Regions from separate parts of the Kocuria rhizosphaerae genome, predicted to be linked through region 1. Evidence: riboswitches for the same ligand, from Rfam matches in the RefSeq annotation. Region 1 holds a riboswitch; the other holds the start of a gene.
The links. A riboswitch is a leader RNA that binds a small molecule or an ion and turns the genes downstream of it on or off. The one in region 1 is predicted to bind glycine.
Positions count from the first base shown of each region.

Region 1 (5,362 bases):
ACCCTGACCGGCTGGGCGCACATCACGGTCGACGTCGACCCGGAGACCACGGCGCAGGGCACGGGCAGCGAGCTCCTGGCGGCGGCCGAGCAGCTCGCGGTCGGGGAGTCCCGCCGGCACCTGCGCATCCAGACCGAGCACCCCGGTCCCGAGGAGATCCAGGGCGACGGCAGCGTCACCGGGGTCTTCCCGGTCATCACCCCGGGCATGGTCGAGTGGGTCGACGCCGCGGACGGCTCCGGTCGGCTGCCCGTCTCCAACCGGCAGACGCGCTTCGCGCTCAACGCGGGCTACCGGCTCGAGTCCGTCAGCGACTTCGGCGTCCTGGAGGTCCCGCTGCGGGAGGACCGGGTGGCGGAGCTGCGGAGAGAGATGGCGGCCTCCCCCTCCCCGGAGCCGTACCGGGTGCACACCTGGAGCGGTTCGGCGCCGGAACGGTGGCTCGACGAGCTCGCGGTCCTGCACTCGCGGATGGCCGCCGACACCTTCCTGCCACCGGTCGCCGCCGAGACCGAGGCGTGGGACCCCGAACGCGTGCGCCGGACCGAGCAGCTGCGCGCCGAGGCCGGGAACCTGTCCCTGGTCGCCGTCGCCGAGCACGAGGCCACCGGGCGGCTCGTGGGGATGACGGAGATCGTCCTGGCGGGCGAGGACCCGGCCATCGGGATGCAGGACGAGACCCTGGTCCTGCGCGAGCACCGCCGACGGTGGCTGGCCACCCAGCTCAAGCTCGCCAACCTGGAGCAGCTCGCGCAGGCGGCTCCCAGTGTGCGGACCGTGTACTCGTGGAGCCACAGCGGCGACGACCGGATGAGCCGGGTCAACAGCCGGCTCGGCTTCCGGGTCGTGGGGCGCAGCGGGGTCTGGTCCCGGGAGCTCTCGCCCGTCTGAGTCCCGGCGGGACGGCCGGGGCCCGGTGCGGCGCGCGATTTGGCGACCGGCCGGCGCTCGGGTACCCTGGGGAGCACCAAAGACCGCCGGTCGTGGTCCTCCATGCCTCCCGGGCACCGTTTCGGTGCCCCAGGGCGCGGGGGAGCAGCCGTAAGAGTTCCGCCAGGAACGGCCAGCGCAGGTGAACCAGCACAGCGAGCACGCGCCGTCCTGCACGGAGCGTGCCGTCGAGCCCCGGGCATCTGCGCGGGGCTTTTTCCGTGTGCGGATCCTTCCAGGCAGCGCCCGGCATCGAAGACCGGAAGGAGTACCATGGCGAACCCGGAAAAGGCAGCCGCGGTCGCCGAGTTGAAGGAGCTGTTCTCCAACTCGGACGCCGCTGTCCTGACTGAGTACCGCGGTCTCACCGTGGCCCAGCTCAAGGAGCTGCGCCGCTCGCTCGGTGAGAACGCCGAATACGCCGTGGTGAAGAACACGCTGACCGCGATCGCGGCCAGGGATCTGGGCATCGACGCGTTCGACGACCACCTCTCGGGCCCGAGCGCCATCGCCTTCATCTCGGGTGATCCCGTCGAGGCCGCCAAGAACCTGCGCGACTTCTCGAAGGCCCACCCGCAGCTCGTCCTGAAGGGCGGCTACCTCGAGGGCAAGGCGCTCAGCGCGGCAGAGATCCAGCGGCTCGCGGACCTCGAGTCCCGCGAGGTGCTGCTCGCCAAGGTCGCGGGCGCCGCGAAGGCGTCCCTGTCCAAGGCCGCCGCGCTGTTCCAGGCGCCGCTGTCCAAGACCGTGCGCACCGCCGAGGCGCTGCGCGCGAAGGTCGAGGAGCAGGGCGCCTAGCCAGCACCCGCCGCGAGGCGAATTCTTCCCACGGAACCAGACCGTCCCGCGCCGACCAGACCGGCCGGGTCACCACATCGAAAAGGAGCCACAACCATGGCCAAGCTCAGCACCGAGGAACTGATCGACGCGTTCAAGGAGCTCTCCCTCATCGAGCTCTCCGAGTTCGTGAAGGCCTTCGAGGAGACCTTCGACGTCACTGCCGCCGCCCCGGTGGCCGTGGCCGGTGCCGCGGCCCCGGCCGCCGGTGCCGCCGAGGAGGCCGAGGAGCAGACCGAGTTCGACGTCGTCCTCGAGGCCGCCGGCGAGAAGAAGATCCAGGTCATCAAGGAGGTCCGCGCGCTGACCTCCCTCGGCCTCAAGGAGGCCAAGGACCTCGTCGACTCGGCCCCCAAGGCCGTCCTCGAGGGCGCCAACAAGGAGGCCGCGGACAAGGCCAAGGAGGCCCTCGAGGGCGCCGGCGCCACCGTCACCCTCAAGTAGGACCCTCGGGACCGTCCGCCCGGACGGTCCCGCGAGGCCCCGGACGCACCGCGTCCGGGGCCTCGTCCCGTTCCGGGAGGGTGCGGCCCGGGGCGTCGCGGGCCACCGCGGGACGGGGGAGCGGTGTGCGGACCCGGGCGGGTGTGGGAGACTGGGGGGCACAACCACATTGGCCGTCCACGCGCAGCGGGAGAGTCCGACGCCGACCCGGTCCCGGGCGGCGGCCGGCGCCGAAGGAGCAAATCCTCCCCGAGAATCTCTCAGGCCCCAGTACCGCTGCGACCAGGCCACTCTGAAGAGGCTCATCGACCCGCGGCCGCCGGCCGGGGCGGAGGGCCACCGGCGGTGCAGGCCGGCCCCCGCGCGGGGACCGGCGAAAACTCTCAGGTCGACGAACAGAGCGGGGAGGTCGGACGGGCCCCCCGGGCCCTCGAACCACGAGGAGCTGACCTTGTCCTTCCTTCCACGTCACCTCGGCCCGGACGCGGCCGAGACCCGGACGATGCTCGAGACCGTCGGCGCGGCCGACCTCGACGAGCTCGTCGCCCGCGCCGTGCCGGCGACGATCGCCACGGACCGTCCCCTGGACCTGCCGGCACCGCTGTCCGAGCACGAGGCCCTGACGGCCCTGCGCCGCACGGCCGCCAAGAACCGGGTCATGACGCAGATGATCGGCCAGGGCTACGCCGACACCGTCACCCCGCCCGCGCTGCGCCGCAACATCCTCGAGAACCCGGCCTGGTACACGTCCTACACCCCGTACCAGCCCGAGATCTCCCAGGGCCGGCTCGAGGCGCTGCTGACCTTCCAGAACGCGGTCATGGACCTCACCGGCCTCGACCTCGCCAACGCGTCCCTGCTCGACGAGGCGACCGCGGTGGCCGAGGCGGTGCTCATGATGCAGCGGTCCAACCGCAGGTCCACGAGCCGGCGGGTCGTCGTGGACTCCCGGAGCCTGCCGCAGACGCTCGCGGTGCTGCGCGGACGCTGCCGGGCCGTGGGCGTGGAGCTGGTCGTCGCCGACCTCACGGAGGGCCTGCCCGAGGGCGACGCCTTCGGGGTCGTCCTCGCCCAGGTGGGCGTCGACGGCGACGTGGCGTCCCTGGAGGACCTCGTGGAGCAGGCCCGTGCGCGCGGGGCCTTCGTCACGGTGTCCACCGACCTGCTGGCCCTGACCCTGCTGCGGCCCCCCGGCGAGCAGGGCGCGGACATCGCCGTGGGCTCGGCCCAGCGTTTCGGCGTCCCCCTCTTCTTCGGCGGGCCGCACGCCGCGTTCATCGCCTGCCGCAAGGGGCTGGAGCGCAATCTGCCCGGCCGGCTGGTCGGGGTCTCGGTGGACTCCTCGGGCCGGCCCGCCTACCGGCTGGCCCTGCAGACCCGTGAGCAGCACATCCGCCGGGAGAAGGCGACCTCCAACATCTGCACGGCGCAGGCGCTGCTGGCCATCGTCGCGGGCGCCTACGCCGCCTACCACGGTCCGGAGGGGCTGCGCGCGATCGCCGAGCGGGTGCACGGGCTCGCCGCCCGCCTGGCCGCGGGACTCGCGGCGGCCGGGACCACCGTGGTCCACGACCGGTTCTTCGACACCGTCCTGGCCGAGGTCCCCGGCCGCGCCGACGAGGTCGTGGCCGCGGCCGCCGAGCGGGGGATCAACGTGCGCCGGGCCGACGCGGACCACGTCTCCGTGTCCGTGGGCGAGCCGCACGACGAGGACGACGTCGACGCGGTCCTCGCCGCGTTCGGGGCCTCGTCGCCGGAGGCCGGGGCCGCCGCCGGTGAGCTGCCGGCCGAGCTGCTGCGCACGGACGACTACCTCACCCACCCGGTGTTCACCACCCACCGGTCCGAGACCGCGATGATGCGGTGGCTGCGCGCCCTCGCGGACAAGGACCTCGCGCTCGACCGCACCATGATCCCGCTGGGCTCGTGCACCATGAAGCTCAACGCCGCCGCCGAGATGGAGCCCATCAGCTGGCCGGAGTTCGCCTCGATCCACCCGCTGGCCCCCGAGGACCAGACGGAGGGGTGGCGGGAGCTCGTCGGGCAGCTCGAGTCCTGGCTCGCGGAGATCACCGGCTACACCGCGGTCTCCGTCCAGCCCAACGCCGGCTCCCAGGGCGAGCTCGCCGGGCTGCTGGCCATCCGCCGCTACCACCTCTCGCGCGGGGACCGGCAGCGCAAGACCATCCTCATCCCGTCCTCGGCCCACGGGACCAACGCCGCCTCCGCGGTCCTCGCCGACCTCAAGGTCGTGGTCGTGGCCACCGCCGGCGACGGCTCCGTGGACATGGACGACCTGGCCGCGAAGATCGAGGCCGTGGGGGACGAGCTCGCCGGCATCATGATCACCTACCCCTCCACGCACGGCGTGTTCGAGGCGCAGGTGACCGACGTGTGCGCGGCCGTGCACGACGCCGGGGGACAGGTCTACGTGGACGGCGCCAACCTCAACGCCCTCATGGGCCTGGCCCGTCCCGGGCGCTTCGGCGGGGACGTCTCGCACCTGAACCTGCACAAGACCTTCTGCATCCCGCACGGCGGCGGGGGCCCCGGCGTGGGCCCGGTGGCGGTGGCCGAGCACCTCGTGCCGTTCCTGCCCGACGACCCGGCCGTCAGCGCCGACGAGACGGACGCGTTCCCCGTGTCCCAGGCCCGCTACGGGTCGGCCGGGGTGCTGCCGATCTCGTGGATGTACATCGCGATGACCGGCGCCGAGGGGCTCACCGCCTCGGCGCGCACGGCGATCCTCAGCGCCAACTACGTCTCCGCGCGGCTCGCCGACGTGTTCCCCACGCTCTACAACGGCCCCGGGAATCTCGTGGCCCACGAGTGCATCCTCGACCTGCGCGCGCTGACCAAGGCCTCCGGGATCACGGCCGAGGACGTCTGCAAGAGGCTCGTCGACTACGGCTTCCACGCACCCACGCTCGCCTTCCCCGTGGCCGGCACGCTCATGGTCGAGCCCACGGAGTCCGAGAACCTCGCGGAGCTCGACCGATTCGTGGACGCGATGCGGGCGATCCACGCCGAGATGACCGCCGTGGCCGAGGGCGAGGTGACGGCCGAGGACTCCGTCCTGCGCCGGGCGCCCCACACGGCCGAGGTGCTCACCGCCGACGAGTGGGACCGGCCCTACCCCCGGTCCCAGGCC
Region 1 covers NZ_JBISWL010000037.1:6,165-11,526, forward strand. The annotation lists gene ACH9EU_RS04535 (GNAT family N-acetyltransferase) at 1-891, shown strand, start outside; gene rplJ (50S ribosomal protein L10) at 1,204-1,728, shown strand; gene rplL (50S ribosomal protein L7/L12) at 1,825-2,211, shown strand; glycine riboswitch at 2,389-2,497, shown strand; gene gcvP (aminomethyl-transferring glycine dehydrogenase) at 2,663-5,362, shown strand, end outside.

Region 2 (5,362 bases), on a different contig from region 1:
TCCCCGGCGGCGCCGTCGATGCGGCCGACCGGCGGGAAGTACTTGTCCTGGCGCAGCTCGGGGACGGGGAAGGCGCCCTGCTCGCGGGAGTACCGGCGGTCCCAGTCGCTCGCGGCCACGACCTCGGCGGTGTGCGGGGCGTGGCGCAGCGGGCTCTCCTCGGCGCTGAACTCCCCGCGGGCCACCTGCTCGATCTCGGCGCGGATGGTGGCCATCGCGGTGATGAACCGGTCGATCTCGCCGAGGTCCTCGGACTCGGTCGGCTCGACCATCAGCGTCCCGGCCACCGGGAAGGACAGGGTCGGGGCGTGGAACCCGAAGTCGATCAGCCGCTTGGCCACGTCCTCGGCGGTCACGCCGGTGCGGGCGGTCAGGGCGCGCAGGTCCAGGATGCACTCGTGGGCGACCAGCCCGTTGTTGCCGGTGTAGAGCACCGGGTAGTGCTCGTTCAGCGCGGTGGCGACGTAGTTCGCCGTCAGCAGCGCCGTCTGCGTGGCCCGGGTGAGGCCCTCGCCGCCCATCATCGCGACGTAGGCCCAGGAGATGGGCAGCACGCCGGCCGAGCCGTACATCGTGGCCGAGATCGGCGCCCCGGCCGCCCGGGAGGCCTGGGCGCCGGTCGCGTCACCGGGCAGGAAGGGCGCCAGGTGCGCGGCCACCGCCACGGGCCCGACGCCGGGTCCGCCGCCGCCGTGCGGGATGCAGAAGGTCTTGTGCAGGTTCAGGTGGGACACGTCCCCGCCGAACTTCCCGGGCTGGGCCAGGCCGACCAGGGCGTTGAGGTTGGCCCCGTCGATGTACACCTGCCCGCCGGCGGCGTGGACGGCGTCGCAGACCTGGCGCACGTCGGCGTCGTAGACCCCGTGGGTGGACGGGTAGGTGACCATGATGGCGGCCAGCCGGTCGTGGTGGGCCTCGATCTTGGCGTCGAGGTCCGCGTGGTCGATCGTCCCGTCCGCGGCCGTCCTCACGACGACGACCTGCATGCCGGCCAGGACCGCGGAGGCGGCGTTGGTGCCGTGGGCCGACGCCGGGATGAGGCAGACGGTGCGCTGCCCCTCGCCGCGGGAGCGGTGGTAGTCGCGGATGGCCAGCAGGCCGGACAGCTCGCCCTGGGAGCCGGCGTTGGGCTGGAGGGACACGGCGGCGTAGCCGGTGATCTCCTCCAGGCGGCTCTCCAGGTCGGCGATCAGCGCGCGCCAGCCGGTGGTCTGGTGGGCCGGAGCCAGCGGGTGGATCGAGGCGAACTCGGGCCAGCTGATGGCGGCCATCTCGGCCGTGGCGTTGAGCTTCATGGTGCAGGAGCCCAGCGGGATCATCGTCCGGTCCAGGGCCAGGTCCCGGTTCTCCAGGCGCGTCAGGTAGCGCAGCATCTGCGTCTCGGAGCGGTGGGCGGAGAACACCGGGTGGGTGAGGAACTCCGAGCTGCGCCGCAGCTCCTCGTCGAGCTCGAAGCCGCGGGGTCCGGCGGCGACCTGCGCGGGCGCCTCCTGGACCCCGAAGGCCTCGGCGACGAGCACGAGGTGCTCGGGCCTGGTCGCCTCGTCGCAGGAGATGCCGACGTGGTCGGCGTCGACGAACCGCAGGTTCACGCCGCGGCCCTCGGCCGCGCGGACGACCTTCCCGGCCTGGCCGGTCACCCGCACGGTCAGCGTGTCGAAGAAGTGGCCGGAGACCAGGTCGAGACCGGCCCGGTCCAGGACGGTGGCCAGGGTCCGGGCGTGGTCGTGCACGCGGCCGGCGATGGCCCGCAGCCCCTCGGGGCCGTGGTGGACGGCGTACATGCCGGCCACGACGGCCAGCAGCGCCTGGGCGGTGCAGATGTTGGACGTGGCCTTCTCGCGGCGGATGTGCTGCTCGCGCGTCTGCAGGGCCAGGCGGTAGGCCGCCCGTCCCGTCGGGTCCTTGGAGACGCCCACGAGGCGGCCGGGCAGGTTGCGCTCCAGGCCGGGGCGCACCGCCATGTAGGCCGCGTGCGGACCGCCGAAGAACAGGGGGACCCCGAAGCGCTGGGAGGAGCCCACCGCGATGTCCGCGCCCTGCTCGCCGGGCGGGGTGATGAGGGTCAGGGCCAGCAGGTCGGCGGCGACCGTGACCATCGCCCCGCGCTCCTTGGCCTCGGCGATCACCGCGGCGTGGTCGGTGACCCGCCCGGAGACCCCGGGCTGCTGCAGGACCACGCCGGTGATCTCGCCCTCGGGCAGACCGGACCTCAGGTCGGCGACCTGCACGGCGAAGCCCAGCGCCTCGGCGCGGGCCCGCACCACGGCGAGGGTCTGCGGCAGGGCGTCGGCGTCCAGCACGATCGCGCCGTTGCCGCGGGCCTTGTTGGCCCGGCGCATCAGCAGCACCGCCTCGACGACCGCGGTCGCCTCGTCCAGCAGCGAGGCGTTGGCCACGGGCAGCGCCGTGAGGTCGGCGACCATGGTCTGGAAGTTCAGCAGCGCCTCAAGGCGTCCCTGGGAGATCTCGGCCTGGTAGGGGGTGTAGGCGGTGTACCAGCCCGGGGACTCCAGCACGTTGCGCAGGATCACCGGGGGCGTGTGGGTGTCGTAGTAGCCCTGGCCGATCATCTGCACGGCGGTGGTGTTGCGGCTCGCGTAGGCGCGCAGCTGCTCCAGCACCTCCTGCTCGCTGAGCGCCTCGGGCAGCTGCAGCGGGGTGCGCTGACGGATGTCGGCGGGCACGGCGGCGTCGGCCAGGGCGTCGAGGTCGGTGTAGCCCACGCGGTCGAGCATGCGCTGGGCGTCGTCGGGACGGGCACCGATGTGCCGGTCGGCGAAGACCGTCGTCGGGGACGTGGTCGTGGGCTGGATCGTCATGAGGAACTCCCGGGGGCTGCACGCCAGGTCGGCGTGGATCGGTTCGAGTTCCTCCCCGCTCTGTCTGGGACCTGAGAGATTCCGCGGCCGGAGGGCCGCTTGCACCGTCGGTGAGTCCGGCGCCGGGCGCCGGGCTGCTTTCCAGAGTTGCCGAACCGTGGTGGTACAGGGGCCTGAGAGTTTCCTGGGGAGGAATTGCTCCTACGGCGCCCGCCGGTGGGCGGGACTCTCCCACCACGATTCATTGGCTTTCTCAAGGGTAGCCCGGCTCACACGCGGCTGTCCACACCTCGCACTTCGGCGAGCCTGCCGGCAAGCCTGGGCGTACAGTGGCGACCGCGTCCCGAGATTGTGCCACCGGTCCCGGGGTGCCCAGATGTCACCGGGCGCTGGAGCTCCGCTTGGGCCCGCGAGCGCTGAGGCGGCGCGCCGCGTCCTCGAACATCGTCGTCATGGCGGCCTCCGCCGCCGTGGGCTGACTGTCCTTCATCCGCGCCAGGAGGATCCGCCGCTGCGGAACCTCCCCCGAGAGCGGGATGACGCGCACGTCGTCGCGCAGCACCGTCAGCGCGAGACGCGGGACGAGCGCGACGCCCACCCCGACGGCGACCATGGCCTGGGCCTCCTGGTAGTCGTTCGCCTCGTAGGCCACGCGAGGCTGGAACCCGATGGAGTTGGCGGCCCGGACGAGCACCTCGATCATCGGGTGTTCGCCCGTGCGCACGACCCACATCTCGTCGAGCAGTTCGGACATCGCGACCGATTCGCGCGAGGCGAGCGGGTGCGACAGGGAGACGACGAGGTCGGTCGGATCGTGGAGCAGATGCTGCACGTCGACCTCCGGGACCTCCAGGCGGGACCACTGGTAGTCCCACAGGAGACTCATCGAGATGTCCCGGGTCGAGAGCATCTTCAGCAGGGCGTCACGCCGGGTGCTCCGTACCGACAGCTCGATCAGGGGATGCTCGCGCGCGAACTTGCTGATGGCCAAGGGCACCAGCGAGGAGCCGGCCGTGGGGAACGTCCCCATGCGCAGGGTCCCGGCCCGGAGGCCGGCGATGTCGTCCAGCGAGTACTGCAGGGACACGAGGCGGCCGCGGATCTGCTCGGCGTGCTTGACCACCGCTTGTCCGGCATCGGTTAACACGATGCCGCGACTGTGGCGCTGGAGTAAAGGCTGCCCGGCCTCGGTCTCGAGCTTCCGGAGCTGTTGGGAGATGGCGGACACCGAGTAGCCGAGAGCCTCGGCGGCGAGAGTCATCGTGCCGAAGGAGGCCACGTCGGCGAGCAGCAGGACGCGTTCTGTGCTGGAGGGTTTGATCATGATTGAAGTATAGCTTCAGTAGCTGTACAGAAGTGTGATCTTGCTTAACCTTTCGACCCCCCTGAGACTGAGTGTGTCGGAGATCTCACCACGAGGTCGGGCAGTTCGGAGAGGTTGATCTATGCACATTCCAGCGGTCGTGATGCGCGGCGGGACCAGCAAGGCACTGTTCTTCCACGAGAAGGACCTGCCGGTGGACCCCGCCCTGCGTGACGCGTTCATCCTGGCGGCCATGGGCAGCCCCGATCCCTATCGTCGGCAGATCGACGGACTCGGTGGTGCGGTGTCCACGACGAGCAAGGTGGCGATCATCGGCGACGGCACGGCGTACGGCGTCGACGTCACCTACGAGTTCGGGCAGGTGAGCCTGGACCAGCCGCTGGTGGACCGCCGCAGCAACTGCGGGAACATCTCCTCGGCTGTCGGGCCCTTCGCCGTCGACGAGGGACTGGTGGAGGCCACCGACCCCGTGACGCTCGTGAGGTTCCTCAACCTCAACACGAACAAGGTCATCGTCGCCCACGTCCCGACGAGGAACGGGCGCTTCGACCCCATCGGCGACTTCGAGCTCGCGGGTGTCCCCGGACGCGCGTCCAGGGTGCAGATGGACTTCGTGAGCCCCGGCGGGGCCGTGACCGGGAGGCTGCTCCCCACGGGCTCCGTGGTCGACGAGCTGACCCTGCCGGGGCTGGGGACGATTCCCGTCTCCATCGTCGACGCGGCCAATCCGCTGGTGTTCGTCCGCTGGGAGGACCTGGGCCTGACGGGCCTCGAGGTGCCGGCCCAGGTGGATGCCGATCCGGCGTTGCTGGCCAGGATCGAGTCGGTGCGAGCCCAGGCCTCCGTGCTGGCGGGCATCACCGCCACCGTGGAGGAGGCGACCCGGGAGGCGCCGTCGGTTCCCAAGCTCTCCCTGGTCGGCGCCCCGAGGGAATACGTCGCGACCAACGGGCTGACCGTCCGCGCGGAGGAGAGCAGCGTGCGGGCGATGATGATGTCGATGGGCCGCGTCCACAACTCCTACCCGTTGACCGGGGCGATCGCGACCGCGGTCGCGGCCAATGTGCCCGGGACGCTGGTCCACGATGTCGCGAGCCCCGACGACGGGGAATTCGTCATCGGTCATCCCGCAGGGCTGCTGGTGATGACCGCGGACGTCGAGCACGACGGAACCGAGTGGCGGGCCAACAGCGCCTCCGGCTTCAGGACCTCACGG
Region 2 covers NZ_JBISWL010000032.1:66,388-71,749, reverse strand. The annotation lists gene gcvP (aminomethyl-transferring glycine dehydrogenase) at 1-2,822, opposite strand, end outside; glycine riboswitch at 2,974-3,066, opposite strand; gene ACH9EU_RS04145 (LysR substrate-binding domain-containing protein) at 3,202-4,146, opposite strand; gene ACH9EU_RS04140 (2-methylaconitate cis-trans isomerase PrpF family protein) at 4,268-5,362, shown strand, end outside.
Region 2: linked by a shared signal. The riboswitch ahead of gcvP (aminomethyl-transferring glycine dehydrogenase) and the one ahead of gcvP (aminomethyl-transferring glycine dehydrogenase) in region 1 are both predicted to bind glycine.